4 regions of the Musicola paradisiaca NCPPB 2511 genome follow, and region 1 is predicted to be linked to each of the others. Evidence: predicted binding sites of a transcription regulator. Region 1 holds the regulator's gene; each other region holds the start of a gene.

Region 1 (4,214 bases):
GCAATTCATTGACTTGCGGAAGAAAATCACCGCCGCATAGTGCCTGTTGCTTAAAGAAACCATAGGTACCGGACGCGGAGTTCCGGCCATAGCGTAGCAGCGAACGTTGCCGCCAGACGCCGCCCAGGCCGACGTCCTGCCACCACCGCACCGATTTCCCCGCGCCACAACGGCGGGTGACGGAAAAGATCGCGTCCAATTGCTGCAGATTAAGGCCGGCAACCGGATTGTCCTGATTGACCAACACTACCAATGCATCCATCGCCACCGGCACCGCCAACGGCGCGTAACCGTAATGTTGAACGAAAGCCTCAATCTCGCTGCTTTTCATTGGCCTGCTCATCGGCCCCAGCTGCGCGGCACCCGCCGCCAACGCTGTCGGTGCGGAGGATGACCCTGCCGCCTGGATCTGCAGATTGACGCCGGGGTAATGCTGGCCAAAATCCGCCGCCCAAAACGTCATCAAATTGGCCAGCGTATCCGAACCGGCGCTGGACAAATTGCCCGCCAGCATCTGGCGCGGCTCTGCATGGCAAACCAGGCTGAACAGCAGGCCAATCAAGATGTACAGGCGCGAAGCGGGTGTCATATCGGTATTCCATCGGAAAAAGATAAGCCGCGCCCAAGCAGAGCGCGGCCGGCGTATTTTCAGCCACGAACAGGCGGCGATCAAGCGCAGAAACTCACCCTCAAACCAGCGGTTTAGCCGCATTCTGATTCAGTGCTGAACGAACGATCAACGGATTGGGCAAGGTAAACATGAAACGAGAGCCGACGCCCTCTTCACTGATGATTTCCAGCCGCGAATCATGATGGCTGAGTGCATGCTTCACAATCGCCAGCCCCAACCCGCTGCCGCCGGTCTGGCGCGAACGCGCCTTATCGACTCGATAAAAACGTTCGGTCAAACGGGGAAGGTGCTCCGCGGCAATCCCCGGCCCGTTATCGCTGACCTGAAACTGCGCGCCTTGTGGAGTCTGCTGCCAGCACACTTCGATACGGGTGCCCTTCGGCGTATGGTTAACAGCGTTATACACCAGATTGGACACCGCGCTGCGTAATTGCTCTTCATTGCCGAACACCTGAAGCTGCTCGTTAACGCGAAAGATGATTTCATGCCGATCCTGACTGAGCGTCTGCGCCTCACGCTGCAACACCCGCAACATCATGGGCACGTCGACTTTTTCATTCAGGTCGATATCGGTCGCCGCTTCGATGCGTGACAACGTCAGCAACTGCTTGACCAGCCCGTCCATGCGGCGCGTTTGCTCCTGCATGGTCTGCAACGCCTTGGCCTGCAGCGCGCCGTCCAGCGAATCGTCATTCATCATTTCCAGATAGCCCTGCAACACCGTCAACGGTGTGCGCAGTTCATGGCTAACATTGGCGAAGAAATTGCGACGCGCGCCCTCTAACTGACGCATCTGCGTCACATCACGCACCACCATCAACAGTTGCCCTGCGGAATATGGCATGACACGGAACTCCACATGGCGAGTCTGCTTGATCTGCAACATCAAGGGACGGCTGAAGTCCTGCGATTGCATATACTGGGCAAATTCAGGGAAACGCAACAGGTTAAGCACATTCTGGCCGTTGTCTTCCGGCCAGCGGAAACCCAGCAGATGCTGAGCCAGCTGGTTGCACCAGATAATCACGCCGTCTTCAGTCGTGATTATCACGGCGTCCGGCAACGATTCCGCACCGCTGCGAAAACGTTTGATCAACAACGCCAGTTCGCGACGGCGACGGCGATTGCGCAATTGCATCTGATACAAACCATAAAACAGCGGCTCCCAGCTCCAGCGGCCGGGAGGTGGCGTCATGCTGCGGTCGACCCACAACCAATGGGAAAGGCGTAGCTGATTATAAAAATTCCAGCACAGAGCGCCGAGCGCCGATGCCAGCAGACACCACGGCAGCGCGTCGAACAATAGCCCCAGCAGCACACCGGGCAAACAAAAAAAAGCCAGCTCCAGCGCCAGCTTTTTCCAGGATAAACGTTCCAGCACCTAAAATCGTCTCCGGGCTCACGCCGTCAGTAGCGCGTTGAAAAACGGTATCCGGTTCCACGAACCGTCTGCACCATCTTGTCATGCCCGGTAGTTTCCAGCGCTTTGCGCAGGCGGCGGATATGAACGTCCACAGTGCGATCCTCAACATAAACGTTAGTGCCCCAGACATGATTCAGCAACTGCTCACGGCTGTACACCCGTTCAGGATGAGTCATAAAAAAGTGCAACAGCTTAAATTCGGTCGGCCCCATATCCAGCGCGTACTCTTCGGTAGTCACGCGATGCGAAGACGGATCCAGGCTCAGGCCGCGCATCTCGATCACCTCTTCCACCGCCATCGGCGAAATCCGGCGCATGACCGCCTTAATGCGCGCCACCAGCTCTTTGGGCGAAAACGGCTTGGTAATATAATCGTCGGCCCCCACTTCCAGGCCGCGTACCCGATCCTCTTCCTCGCCGCGAGCGGTCAACATCATGACGGGAATATCGCGGGTCAACGCTTCGCGTTTCATATGCTTGATGAACTGCAAACCGGAACCGCCCGGCAGCATCCAATCCAGCAGCACCAGCTCGGGATACGGTTCCGCCAGCCGGGAAACAGCGACGTCGTAATCCTCGGCTTCCACCGGCTGATAACCGTTTTGCTCCAGCACAAAGCACACCATCTCACGAATGGGCGCTTCATCCTCTACCACCAAAATACGTCTTGCCATTGTCAATCCTGCCGTTAATCATCACGGTTAGCATGCGGTGTGCATTATGCGTCAGTTTTATGACAGATTTATGAAAAGCCGCCCGCACAGCGTTTTCCCCTAAATGGCTCCCTCAACCTACTCCGCCCCCGCCCCACCGTACAAGATTAATTTCGGACACAGCCTAAACCGCATGCTTATAATCGCCGATGATAACAGTGCAGAGCCCTCTTCTTCGCAGGATGTGCTGGCGATTGCCCCAGCCTGGGGCCGTGCCGCGAACGGGGCAGAAACAAACAGACGATATCGGTTGCACGCACCTGCAGGGAATTCCATGCGAATTATTCATACGTCAGACTGGCACCTCGGCCAGTACTTTTATACCCGAAGCCGGGCCCCCGAACATCAGGCATTCCTGAACTGGCTGGTGCAACAAACCGAAGAACACCATGTTGATGCAGTAATAGTCGCAGGCGACGTGTTTGATAACGGCACGCCGCCCAGCTACGCCCGGGAAATGTACAACCGCTTTGTGGTTGACTTGCAACGCACCGGCTGTCAACTGGTGGTGATGGCGGGCAACCACGATTCGGTGGCGACGCTCAACGAATCCCGCTCGTTACTGGCTTGCCTCAACACGCAGGTCGTCGCCGGTTTCGAAGGCGACTATCACCAACAGGTGCTGTTGCTTAAAAACCGTCAGGGCGAGCCCGGTGCGCTGCTGTGCGCAGTACCCTATCTACGCCCACGCGATGTACTATTCAGCCAGGCCGGGCAATCGGCCGGAGAAAAACAGCAGGCGTTGCAGGACGCCATCGCCCGTCATTATCAGCAGTGTTACGACTTGGCCTGTCAGCGGCGGGACGAACTGGCCTGCGCATTGCCGATTGTATTGACCGGCCACCTCACCACCGTCGGCGTGACCACCACCGAGTCCGTGCGCGACATCTATATCGGTACGCTGGATGCGTTTCCCGCCCAGGCGTTTCCTCCGGCGGATTACATCGCCCTCGGGCACATTCACCGCCCGCAGCGGGTGGCGCAAAGTGAGCATATCCGTTACAGCGGCTCACCGATCCCCCTCAGTTTTGACGAGCTGAATCACGAAAAATCCGTCTTTCTGGTGGAGCTCGATAACGACGGGCTACACGACATCGTCGCGCTGGAAACGCCCGTCACCCAACCGATGCAGTTGGTCAAAGGCAACCTGGCGGAAATCGAACGTCGGCTGAATGGGTTTCGCGACTATCAGGGCGAGAAACCGGTGTGGCTGGATATCGAAATCGCCACGCAGGATTACCTCAACGACATCCAACAGCAGATACAGCACATGACGGAAAACCTGCATGTGGAAATCCTGTTGCTGCGCCGCGCCCGGGAACAGCATTTACAGATGTTGATGCAGCAGGAAAAGGAAACGCTGGAAGAACTGCAACCGGTCGAGGTGTTCGAGCGGCGCCTGGCGCTGGAGCCGGAACTGGAGGAGGAACGTCGGCAACGGCTACGG
Region 2 (4,214 bases), 1.2 Mb from region 1:
AGTATGACGCTGGCGACAAAGGCGCTTACCGTCACTACATGCAGAAAGAGATCTTTGAGCAGCCGATGGCTATCAAGAATACGCTGGAAGGGCGTTTCAGCCATGGTGAAATCAATCTGTCTGAGCTGGGGCCGCAGGCGGATGCCCTGCTGGCGAAAGTACAGCATATTCAAATTATTGCCTGTGGTACGTCTTACAATGCCGGTATGGTGTCGCGGTATTGGTTTGAGTCGCTGGCCGGTATTCCCTGTGATGTGGAAATCGCCTCGGAATTCCGTTACCGCAAACCGGCAGTGCGCGCCAACAGTTTGATGATCACCCTGTCTCAGTCCGGTGAAACTGCCGATACGCTGGCGGCGCTGCGTTTGTCGAAAGAACTGGGGTATCTGGGATCGCTGGCGATTTGCAACGTGGCGGGTTCATCCCTGGTGCGTGAGTCCGATCTGTCGTTGATGACCCGCGCAGGCGCTGAAATCGGTGTGGCGTCTACCAAGGCATTTACGACTCAGTTGACGGTGTTACTGTTGCTGGTGGCGCGTGTTGGCCGTCTGCGTGGAATGGATGCCGGCATCGAGCAGGATATCGTACATGCTTTGCAGGCCTTACCGGCGCGCATTGAACAGATGTTATCTCAGGACAAGCTGATTGAAGCGCTGGCGGAAGGTTTCTCCGACAAGCATCATGCGCTGTTCCTGGGGCGCGGCGACCAGTACCCGATCGCGATGGAAGGGGCGCTGAAGCTGAAGGAGATTTCCTATATCCATGCGGAAGCCTATGCGGCAGGCGAGTTGAAACATGGCCCGCTGGCGCTGATCGACGCCGATATGCCGGTGGTGGTGGTGGCGCCGAATAACGATCTGTTGGAAAAATTGAAATCCAACATCGAAGAAGTCCGCGCCCGGGGTGGGGAACTGTACGTGTTTGCCGATGAGGACGCCGGCTTCACCTCGGACAGCGAGCTGATGAAGATCATTCAGTTGCCGCATGTGGAAGACATGATTGCGCCGATCTTTTATACCGTACCGTTGCAGTTGCTGTCTTATCATGTGGCGTTGATCAAAGGGACGGACGTTGACCAACCCCGTAATCTGGCGAAATCGGTGACAGTGGAGTAACCGATTTTTGAAGGGTACTGCTGACTGTACCGTGTCAGGGTAAATGGCAGTGTTTATTCCTGATCGTTAACTCAAACCTCCTGTCATCATATGCATGCGCAGGAGGTTTTTTTATGGTTGTTCTCACTGGATAAGCGACAAAAATAAAAGCGGCGTTATCAATGGAAAGGCTATCATTCCTGGTGGTGGTTATTTTTATAACATTATGTTTTTATTTGTTTTAATGGTTTATCTCGCTACAGGTTTCACCTTCCATCACCGGGAGGTTTACGGCTCATTACACCGTCCTTTCTCTGTGTGTCATAAAACCGTCACACTTCATACATTTTAGTGTCACTAAATTGACCTATTTTCTCCACCAGCAAACTACACTCTGATTAAACAATAGCTCCGGGTCTACACGCCTACGTATCCCACAGGAGGGATTATGAAACTCATGCGTACCACTGTTGCCAGTATTGTTGCTGCAAGCCTTTCTCTGACTGCGGTTTCTGCTTTTGCTGCAGCAAACCTCACTGGCGCAGGTGCGACATTCCCCGCTCCGGTTTATGCCAAGTGGGCTGATTCCTACGAAAAAGAAACGGGTAATAAGGTTAACTATCAGGGCATCGGTTCTTCCGGCGGCGTAAAACAAATCACCGCCAAAACCGTTGACTTTGGTGCTTCCGATGCGCCGCTGGCTGATGACAAACTGGCTCAGGACGGCCTGTTCCAGTTTCCGACTGTGATTGGCGGTATCGTTCTGGCGGTCAACCTGCCGGGCGTGAAAGCGGGTGAACTGACGCTGGATGGCAAAACGCTGGGTGATATCTACCTGGGCAACATCAAGAAATGGAACGATGCGGCGATTGCCAAACTGAACCCGGGCGTAAAACTGCCGGATCAGGATATCGCTGTGGTGCGCCGTGCCGACGGTTCCGGTACTTCCTACGTATTCACCAGCTATCTGGCTAAGGTCAATGCCGAGTGGAAAGAGAAGATTGGCGCGGGCAACACCGTAAACTGGCCGACTGGTCTGGGCGGTAAAGGCAACGACGGCATCGCGGCTTTCGTTCAACGTCTGCCGGGCGCCATCGGTTATGTGGAATATGCCTACGCCAAACAGAACAATTTGACCTATACCAAACTGATCTCTGCCGATGGCAAAGCAGTGAGCCCGACCGGCGTCACGTTCAGCAATGCCGCCAAGGGCGTTGACTGGAGCAAATCCTTCGCTCAAGACCTGACCAACCAGAAAGGCGCGGATGTATGGCCGATCACCTCAACCACCTTCATCCTGCTGCAAAAAGAGCAGAGTAAGCCGGAGCAGGGCACGGAAGTGCTGAAATTCTTCGACTGGGCCTACAACAAGGGCGGCGATCAGGCGGTTGCGCTGGATTACGCGACACTGCCGAAAGAGGTGGTATCTCAGGTGCGCGCTGCATGGAAAACCCAAATCAAGGATAGCAGCGGTAAGCCTCTGTACTGATTCTGACGGACGCGACAGGGTTGTTAGGTAAGTCACAGGGGCGGATAAACCGAAAAGGGGTATCCGCCTCTGAAACGCTTGGGGGGGAAACCCCATATTGGAAAGAAGAGAGACGTATGGCTGAATACAAGCCAACCATTACTCCTCCGGGAAAACAGGGCGATATGATTTTTAGCGCGCTGGTCAGATTGGCGGCGTTATTGACGCTGCTGCTGCTGGGCGGAATTATCGTTTCCCTGATTTTTGCTTCCTGGCCGAGTATCAAAACCTTCGGGCTATCGTTCCTGTGGACCAAAGAGTGGGACGCCCCCGCCGGGCAGTTCGGCGCACTGGTGCCTATCTACGGTACGCTGGTGACATCGTTGATTGCGTTGATCATCGCCATTCCCATCAGTTTCGGCATCGCTCTGTTTCTGACTGAACTGGCGCCGGGCTGGCTGAAGCGCCCGTTGGGCGTGGCCATTGAGCTGCTGGCGGCAATTCCCAGCATCGTTTACGGCATGTGGGGGCTGTTCGTCTTCGCGCCGCTGTTCGCTAAATATTTTCAACAACCGGTTGGCAACGTACTTTCCAGCATCCCGCTGGTGGGATCGCTGTTTTCCGGCCCGGCCTTCGGCATCGGCATTCTGGCCGCTGGGGTCATTTTGGCCATCATGATCATTCCTTACATCGCTGCGGTGATGCGTGATGTGTTCGAGCAGACGCCGGTAATGATGAAAGAGTCGGCCTATGGCATCGGTTGCACCACCTGGGAAGTGATTTGGCACATCGTACTGCCGTTCACCAAAAACGGGGTGATTGGCGGCGTCATGTTGGGATTGGGGCGCGCGCTCGGTGAAACCATGGCGGTGACTTTTATCATCGGCAACACCTACCAACTGGACAGTATCTCGCTATACATGCCGGGTAATAGCATCACCTCGGCGCTGGCTAATGAATTCGCTGAGGCGGATACCGGTCTGCATACCGCCGCGTTGATGGAACTGGGGCTGATTCTGTTCGTGATCACCTTTATCGTGCTGGCGTGTTCGAAGTTAATGATCATGCGTCTGGCGAAAAATGAAGGAACGCGATGATGGCATCGATTGGCATTGAAAATAGCGCCGAAGTGGCGCAAACGCGCCGCAAAATGCAGGCCTGGCGGCGGCAGAAGAACCGTATCGCGCTGTGTATGTCCATGCTGACCATGGCCTTTGGGTTGTTCTGGCTTATCTGGATTCTGTTTTCCACCCTGACCAAAGGGGTGGACGGTATGACGCTGTCGTTGTTTACCGAAATGACACCACCGCCCAATACGGCGGGCGGCGGTCTGGCGAATGCCATCGTCGGCAGTGGGCTGCTGATCCTGTGGGCGACGCTGTTCGGTACGCCGCTGGGGATCCTGGCCGGCGTCTATCTGGCGGAGTATGGCCGCAAATCGCTGATTGCCGAAGTCATCCGCTTTATCAACGATATTCTGCTGTCGGCGCCGTCCATCGTGGTCGGGTTGTTCGTCTATACCCTGGTCGTGGCCAAAATGGAGCATTTCTCCGGTTGGGCCGGGGTGATTGCGCTGGCGTTGTTGCAGGTGCCGATCGTGATTCGTACCACGGAAAACATGCTCAAACTGGTACCGGACAGCCTGCGTGAAG
Region 3 (4,214 bases), 1.9 Mb from region 1:
GATACGCCGACGGACACCAGTGTCGACGCCAGCGCCAGGTTGAGCGTCTCCCAAATCAGCGGTAACTGGATATTCAGGCGATAACCCCAATACGCCAGCGATCCTTCGGTATGCCCGTCGGCGAACAGCAGTTGCCAGTGCAGGATCGGCAAGGTTTCCGCCAGATAATCAAAGAAATGCGGAAACGAACTCCACAGCGTATAGACATTAAATTCGGACAGCTTACCCGCGCCGAGATACAACAGCGCCAGCGTCAAAGACCAGAGCAGCGTGTCGCGTTTCTGACGGGTGCGAATTTGCTGGTAATAGTGCTCAAAATCGGGATTGTGCATAAGCGGGCCGTGTGAGTGGGGGCGGGAAGCGCTTCCCTTGCGTTTTTCAGGCGGCGGATTTTCGTGCCCCGCCGCCTCGCCTGGCGCTATGGGTCAGGCCGAGCATAGTCGGCCCCCTTGCCGTATTAGCGGTTGCCTTTGGTCAGTTCACGCTTCATATCGATGATGGTTTTGTAATCATCGACCGTGGCTGGGCCGATGTGTTGCTTGCCGCCCACCGCCTTCACGAAGCAGGCGTGGTCTTCCTTATCCAGTTTGTGTACCGCGGCGATAAGCTTGGTTTTAAGATCCGCCGGCAACGCATTGCTCACCAACACCGGGCCGTTCGGGATCAACGGCGATTGCCAGATGATACGGATTTGCTTCATCAAATCCGGATGATCCATGCGAATCAGCCGGCCGAACGCGCCGCTGGTGTAACCGCTGTTGTAATCGCCGATCATGGATGCCCAGGTCACTGCGCCATCGAACTGGCCGTTCAGCACCCCGAGAATGTCCTGCTCATGGCCGCCGGAGAAGGTCACGCTGGAAAAGAAGTTGTTGTATTTATCGTCCGGCGAGCCGCCGAATTTCTCTTTAAACGCATGGTTGGGGATCAGGTAGCCGGAGGTAGAATCCGGGTCGGCAAAACCGAACGCTTTGCCTTTCAGATCTTCCAGCTTCTGGTACGGGCTGTCCGCCTTGACCACCACCACCGAGTGATAACCGCGCGACTGGTCGGCGTCATCCACCACGATCCCCATCACATCCACCGCGTTCGGATCCTTGAGGTAGACCGAGGCGAACGAGGACGGCGACATGCTCAATACCAGATCGATCTTCTTGCCCAGCAGCCCCTGGATCACCCCAGCGTAATCGGAAGCGTTGCGCAGCTGGGTATCCACATTCAGTTCTTTGTCCAGAAACTGTTTCACACACTGGTTATCGCCGATCTGCTGGGTCGCATTCTGGCCGCCCAGAATTCCCAGATTCAGCTCCCGCGGCGCAGCCTGAGCAAAAGAACCGGCGGTCAGTACCGCACCCGCCAGCAGCGTAGTCATCACGATATTTTTCTTCATGGGTTCTGCCTGTTGTTATGTAGTGTTTAACGAGTCATTAAATGACAGGGGGGTGTAAAAAATCAGTGAACCTGATGGATCTCGTCGCCGTACAGCGTTTGCAGCAGACCGTCGCTCAGCCCGGATGGCGCGCCGTCAAAAACGATGCGCCCCTGCGCAATGCCGATGACGCGGGTGCAATAACTTTTGACCAGCTCGACCGAATGCAGGTTGACGACCACAGTGATGCCGTTTTCGCTGACCTGACGCAGCACATCCATAATGCGGCGGGTGTTTTTCGGATCGAGAGAGGCGACCGGCTCGTCCGCCAGCAGGATGCGCGGGTTCTGCATCAGCGCCCGGCAAATGGCGACGCGCTGCATCTGCCCGCCGGAGAGATGCTCCGCGCGCTGCAACGCCTGCGGCAGCAGGTTCATCCACTGCAACAGCCCGATGGCGTGGGCGCGGTCTTCGTCGGAGAAGAGTTTGAAAAAGGATTTCAACGTAGAGGTTTGGCTCAACCGGCCCAATAGCACGTTGGTCAGCACATCCAGGCGCGGCACCAGACAAAAATCCTGGAAAATCATGCCGCACTCGCTGCGCCACTGGCGCATATCGCGCCCGCCGAGTTGCAGAATGTCCTGCTGGTCGTGCGCAGCGCGATAACGCAGGATCTGCCCGGCGTTGGCCGGCAGGGTACCGTTCATCACATGCAGCAGGGTGGATTTCCCGGCGCCGGAACGGCCAATCACCGCCACCATTTCACCCGCGCACAGATCAAAACTGATGCCGTCCAACACCGGGTTGCGCTGTCCCGCGTAAGCCTTACTTAACTGACGCACCGACAAAACGTTGTCCGGCGCGAACGCCCTGGGTTCACTCTGTGGGCTGATTTCGGGTTCCAACAGTGCCTGAGACATGAGCCTATTCCCGCTAACTGAACAATGGCTGTTATTAAGAGCACCGCAGATGAAAATTTGATGACGGGTTTATGATTAAAAAATGAACTCACTGACGTTCCATGTGATTATCGCCGCTGCTCAACCCGAACGGCGGCGTACACTGAACCACGCGATCGGTACTGCCATCAATACCAGCGCCGCAGCCGTCTGAAACGTTGTGCGCATCCCGCCGGATACCGCTTCGGCACGCGCCGTCATATCCAGCGTCGACGCCAGATCGACCGAGCTCGCCTGCGCAAATAACGCCCCCATCACAGCCGCGCCGGTGATCAACCCCAGATTACGCGACAGATTCACCATGCCCGACACCAGGCCGCGTTGGGTGGCATCCACGTTTTTCATCAATGAGGTGTTATTCGCGGTTTGAAACAGCGCATACCCGGCGGTGAGGCTTAACAGCGGCAGAACGTAGCCAATAATACCGGCTGAATACGGCATGACCGACAGCGTGCCACACCCGAGAATGATCAACATCAACCCCAGCATGGTCATGCGCATCGTCCCGGCGCGATCCACCCAACGCCCCGCCACTGCGCCGGTCAACGCGGCGGTTAACGGCCCAGCGGACATCACCAGCCCGGTTTGGGTGGCATCCAAACGCAAGGCATGACGCAGATAGAATGGGCCGACCACCAGCGTGGTCATCATCACGACAGCCACCAACAGGCTGGTCGCCAGCCCACCGCCCATCACCGCAGAACGCAGCATACCAGGCTGAATCAACGGGTTGGCGGTGTGCGTCTCCACCCGGATAAACCCGAACAGGCCGACAATCGCCGCCGACAGCAGCCACGGCCGGGTTGCGCCCATAACGTCTACGTCCGGCGTCATCGCCAGCGCATAAGCCACCAACGTCCCCACCAGCCACAGCGTTCCCGCCAGGTCAAACCCGGTTGTCTGCGCATCCGGCGACATGGCCGCTACCGGCAGACGCCGGGCCGCCAGCCATAACGCCAGCAGACCCAACGGCACATTGATCAGAAACAGCGACGGCCACCCCGCATATGCCAGTAAGACGCCGCCTAACGTCGGCCCCAGCGCAGTGCCGACGGCCGACATCGCCCCCAACTGACCGATCGCACGCCCCAACGACGCCTTATCGACCGTCTCCCCGACCAGCGCCAGCGTCATCGCCATCATGATTGCCGCGCCCAGCCCTTGAGCGATCCGTGCCGCGATCAACATGGCGAGGTTCGGCGCCAGCCCACATCCCAGCGAAGCCAGCGTAAACCACACAATACCGGTCGACAGCCAGCGCCGACGGCCGAACATATCCCCCAGACGCCCGACGCCGATTACCGTAGCGGTCAGCGCCAACAAGTAGGCGATCACCACCCACTGCACCTGCGCCAGCGGCGCCTGAAACGCCAGCATGAATTCAGGCAACGCGATGTTGGCAACGCTGGTGCCCAGCGAGGACAGCAGAGAAGACAGAGAGAGACTGATAAATGCGCCGCCGCCAGTCTGCGGGGCGGCACGGGACGAAGCAGTCAGGGGCATCATAGATAAACCTCGTGGGGTATGTATTCCATAGCCTATGACGCCACATCATCAGGCGGAAGACGCACGACATGCAGTACAATCGTGCATGTCACGCCCTATATCAGGCCATAGCTGCAGGCCACAACAGCTAGCAGGATGTCATCATGTCAAAACCGGATCTGAATCTTCTGAGTACGCTTCATGTTTTGCTGGAAGAAGGCAGCGTCGCGCAGGCCGCCCGACGCTTGCAGTTAAGCCCGTCGGCCATGAGCCGGGCACTGGCTCGACTGCGTCACACCACCGGCGACCCGCTGCTGGTTCGCGCCGGACGCCGACTGGTTCCCACTCCGCGGGCGTTGATACTCCGTGAACAGGTCGGGCAACTGGTGCTGGAAGCACAG
Region 4 (4,214 bases), 910 kb from region 1:
GGGTAATCTGGGTTTCCTGCGGCAGCCGACGCAGCTGCTCCAGCGTCCAGACGCCTTTTTTCTCTACTTTGCCTGCCACTTCCAGACGGTAGCTGCCCAGATCGATGTCCGGCACGTTGTACTCCGGATAAAACGCATTGAACGGGAAAGGTTGCGTAATCTGATCCGGGCGATAACTAGGCGCCAACCGTTGCCCGCTGAACAACCAGGCCTGCACCCGATCGTTCCAGCGCGACATGGCCCACAGCACTTTGTCGACGCTGTCGCCGTCCTGCATATTGCAGCCGGTGAGCATCGCTACGGCGCCAAGCGTCAGCCCGGAACGTAACATCAGGCGGCGCTCCAGATTCACCAACTGTTTTTTCTGATCCGGCGCCAGTACCAGCGGGGGGCGGCGTTGCGGTTTATCGCTCATGGTTGCCTCCGGTCAGCATTGCCCACAGGGTGCGCGGTACCACCAACACCATCAGCACATGGATCGCCACAAACAGACCGATGCCGCTCATGGCGAAGAAATGAACGTAGCGGGCGTTGGCGAAACCGCCCAGCAGATCGGTCAGCCAGTACAACTGCACCGGTTTCCAAATCGCAAGTCCCGAGAGCACCAGCAATACGCCCAGCACGATAACACCGATGTACATCAGCTTTTGGATCGCGTTGTACCGGTGCCCGTCGTGCCGCAGGCGTAGCGTCAGCGCCCGTTGGATATCCTGTTGCAGCGCCGCCGGGCTGAGCGGCAGCCAGCGTCTTCGCCAGTGGCCGCTGCCGAGACTCCACAGCACATACAGCGCACCGTTGCCTGCCAACAGCCACATCACCGCCAGATGCCAGCCGATAGCGCCGCCCAGCCAGCCGCCCAGCGTGACGGCAGAAGGAAAATGAAAATCGAACAGCGGCGCGGCGTTGTAGATTTCCCACCCGCTCATGAACATACCCGTCATGGCCAGCGGGTTGATCCAGTGAGTAAGCCTAACGGGCCAGGCGTGTATCGGGCGGCGAGATGACGGCATAACGTCTCCGGTTACATCGGGGGCACGGTGCCGTCTTTGCCGGCGGAAACCGCAAGCGCGACGCGCTTGCCCTGGTCGTCAAGCCGGGAGAACAGCACGATGTGCGCGCCCGGTTTCAGCAGGCTGCGATCGCCAGGCGCGATCGTGACGATGGGGACGTCGTCCGGCACGATGACGGTCTTCTGGCCGCCGTTATAGGTCACGGTCAGGGTTCGGCCATTGCTGTTGACCAGTTTGCCGACGGTGCCGTTGGTCATGGTGCCGCTTTTGCCGTCGGCGGATTCCCACGGCCGGAAACCTTCGCCGGTGCCGCGCAGGCTGGCGTCGAACACATGCACTTCCAACGCTTTCAGCGTTCCGTCCGGTTGGGGAATGGCGGCGGTGCCGATGAAACTGTCCGGTTTAATATCGCCCGGATTGGCTTTGGCTATGCTCATGACGCGGGTCTGGGCGGTCAGCATCGCGTCGATATTCTGCCCTGAGCGGTCGGTCAGTTGTAGCTGGCTGTCGGTGACGGCAGTGATCGTGCCGCGTACCGGCGGTTGCGGTTTAGCAGGCGCATCGGCGGCGCTGGACCACTGGCTGCACAGCAGCAGGGAGGAAAGTAATAAACCGGTAAAACGAGACGTTGTCATGGTGCTGTTCTCCTGGGCTGGACGTGGTTTTTTCCCTGGTTGGCGTGTGTTTATCATGGTGAGGCGTTTGGGTCGTCAGGATGACGGTTTGATGACATTAATGTCATCAAGTCGCCGGCGCGAAGTTGTTATGATGGCGTCACCGGCAGTGGTGCCGTCAGGCGGCGGGAGTAGCGACGATGCGTATTCTGGTGGTTGAGGACGATGTCAGTACCGGCGATTACCTGAAAAAAGGGCTGACCGAAGCCGGATATGCGGTCGATCTGGCGCGCAGCGGCACTGAAGGATTGTTCAACGCGCTGGAGCATGGCTACGACGCCATCATTTTGGACGTCATGTTGCCGGGGTTGAGCGGCTGGCAGCTTATCGAAATGCTGCGTAAGAAAAGCGATGTGCCGGTACTGTTTCTGACCGCGCGCGACCAGTTGCACGACCGTATTCGCGGGCTGGAACTGGGGGCCGACGACTATCTGATCAAACCTTTTTCGTTTACTGAATTGGTGTTGCGCATACGTACCTTGCTGCGTCGCGGCGTGGTGCGCGAGGCGGATCACTACGCAGTGGCGGATTTGCGCCTGGATGTGCTGCGGCGCAAGGCCACGCGGCAGGAGGTGGTTATCCCTCTGACCAACAAGGAGTTTATGCTGTTGCATCTGCTGGTGCGACGCGAGGGTGAAGTGCTCTCGCGCACCCTGATCGCCTCGCAGGTGTGGGACATGAATTTCGATAGCGACACCAATGTGGTGGATGTGGCGGTGAAACGTCTGCGTGCCAAGATTGATAAACCTTTCGATATCAAGCTGATCCATACCGTGCGCGGTATCGGTTATGTGTGCGAGCCGCGCGCATGAACGGCTGGCTCCAACGTTGGCGCGCCACCTCGCTGACGGTGCGTTGCAGCCTGCTGTTTGCATTGGTCGCTACGCTGGTGGTGAGCCTGGTCGGCGGTTATCTGTATGGCGCGCTGCGCCACGACATGTACCGACGCAGCGATCTGCAAGTCACCGGGCGGGTGGAATATTACCGCCATCTGCTGGGCCGGAATTTCACGCTGCCGGTGCTGGCCGGCAATACCGGTCTGTTTGAGAACATGCTGGGCAGCGAACAGGACGTGCTGCTGTTTTCGCTGCCGGGACAAAAACCGCTGATTAACGTAAACCCGGCGCGTATCGTGTTGCCGCTGATGACGCCGACAGCGGTGAATGCCGCATTGTCGGTCGACCAGGTTCGCAGTGGCGCAACAGAACAAGGCGTGCCGTTGCGCGCCGTGTCTGCGCTGGTACGGCTTGATGACGGACAGATACTGCAGATCGCCGCCGCCCATGTCATGGTCAACGAACAGAAGATGCTGGAACGTTACCTGTGGCGGGTGTTGAGTGCGGTGGCCGCGGCCTTCGCGTTGATCGGCGGGCTGGGCTATCTGGTGCTGCGGCGGGGGTTGAAACCGCTGTGGCGGATGACGGCGCAGGCCGCGGCGATTGCGCCGCATACCCTTTCCACCCGCGTAAGCGAGGCGGACGCGCCGCAGGAGGTGAGGCAACTGATTCGCGCCTTCAATGCCATGCTGGATCGCCTGACCGAGGGTTATCAACGGTTGACCCAGTTTTCCGCCGATTTGGCGCATGAGATCCGCACGCCCATCGGCGCGCTGATGGGGCACTGTCAGGTAGCGCTGTACCAGCCGCGCAACGTCGAGGAATACGAGACGCTGCTGTCGGACAATATCGTCGAACTGGAACGCATTTCGCGCATGGTGGAGAACATCCTGTTTCTGGCGCGGGCCAGCCATGAGCAGCCGGTGCTGAACCTTGTACGGCTTGATGTCGCCAGCGAGCTGCGGCGGGTGGCGGACTATTTCGACATGCTGGCGGAGGAACGCGGCATCACGCTGCGTTGCGATGGACAAGCCGCGCTGACGGCGGACGCCTTGCTGTTCCAGCGGGCGTTGAGCAATCTGGTGGCGAATGCGGTGCGTTATGCGAGCGCGGACAGTCAAGTACGCTTGACGGTGGAAACCCTGCCCGGGCGGGTGGTGGTGGCGGTGAGCAATCTGGCGCCGGTATTGCCGCAAGACCAGCTGGCGCGCTTGTTCGACCGTTTCTACCGGGGGGATGCCACCCGCAGCGCGGGCAGCGATTCCAGTGGCCTGGGGTTGTCGATCGTGCGGGCGATCATGACGCTGCACGGCGGCGAGGTCACGGCCCGTTGCGATCCGCTCGACGGGGAGATCGGCCGGATCGTATTCAGCCTGATCTTCCCCGACGAGCGGGGCGATCGCCTCGGCGCGCGGTGATCGGGATCGCGTCCGTCAGTTTGCGATCGTCCGGCCCAGATATCCCTCCCAGTCTTTCCAGACCGGCTGCAGGCCGGCGCGCGTCAAGACATCGGCCACTGCTTCCGGCCGGCGGTCGTCGTGCGGGGAGAACTGCTCCAATTCCGCATGGCCGTCGGCGTAGCCGCCCGGCTGGGTTTTTGGAGAAAGCGCTGACGTTGTTGATGGCGATCGGGATCATGTGGTCGCGAAAATGGGGCGATTCCCGGGTCGACAGCGACAGTTCTACATCGGGCG

What was found. Region 1 encodes PhoB, which activates phosphate uptake and scavenging genes when phosphate is short. Its sites were predicted from a motif close to CTGTCATAAAACTGNCNNAT; they were not measured.
Region 2: pstS (phosphate ABC transporter substrate-binding protein PstS) is a predicted target of PhoB. The motif match lies at 1,413-1,432, and genes of this name have one in related genera.
Region 3: phnC (phosphonate ABC transporter ATP-binding protein) is a predicted target of PhoB. The motif match lies at 2,337-2,356, and genes of this name have one in related genera.
Region 4: DPA2511_RS19120 (heavy metal response regulator transcription factor) is a predicted target of PhoB. The motif match lies at 1,724-1,743, and genes of this name have one in related genera.

Annotation. Positions count from the first base shown of each region.
Region 1 covers NZ_CM001857.1:3,369,591-3,373,804, forward strand. The annotation lists gene DPA2511_RS14980 (PstS family phosphate ABC transporter substrate-binding protein) at 1-589, opposite strand, end outside; gene phoR (phosphate regulon sensor histidine kinase PhoR) at 690-2,012, opposite strand; gene phoB (phosphate response regulator transcription factor PhoB) at 2,039-2,728, opposite strand; gene sbcD (exonuclease subunit SbcD) at 3,042-4,214, shown strand, end outside.
Region 2 covers NZ_CM001857.1:4,589,792-4,594,005, forward strand. The annotation lists gene glmS (glutamine--fructose-6-phosphate transaminase (isomerizing)) at 1-1,115, shown strand, start outside; gene pstS (phosphate ABC transporter substrate-binding protein PstS) at 1,543-2,583, shown strand; gene pstC (phosphate ABC transporter permease PstC) at 2,700-3,659, shown strand; gene pstA (phosphate ABC transporter permease PstA) at 3,659-4,214, shown strand, end outside.
Region 3 covers NZ_CM001857.1:1,487,663-1,491,876, reverse strand. The annotation lists gene phnE (phosphonate ABC transporter, permease protein PhnE) at 1-332, opposite strand, end outside; gene phnD (phosphonate ABC transporter substrate-binding protein) at 458-1,390, opposite strand; gene phnC (phosphonate ABC transporter ATP-binding protein) at 1,453-2,289, opposite strand; gene DPA2511_RS06760 (MFS transporter) at 2,410-3,834, opposite strand; gene DPA2511_RS06755 (LysR family transcriptional regulator) at 3,978-4,214, shown strand, end outside.
Region 4 covers NZ_CM001857.1:4,277,795-4,282,008, reverse strand. The annotation lists gene DPA2511_RS19135 (molybdopterin-dependent oxidoreductase) at 1-415, opposite strand, end outside; gene DPA2511_RS19130 (cytochrome b/b6 domain-containing protein) at 405-1,010, opposite strand; gene DPA2511_RS19125 (hypothetical protein) at 1,022-1,645, opposite strand; gene DPA2511_RS19120 (heavy metal response regulator transcription factor) at 1,825-2,496, shown strand; gene DPA2511_RS19115 (heavy metal sensor histidine kinase) at 2,493-3,938, shown strand; partial or broken gene thiH (2-iminoacetate synthase ThiH) at 3,954-4,214, opposite strand, start outside.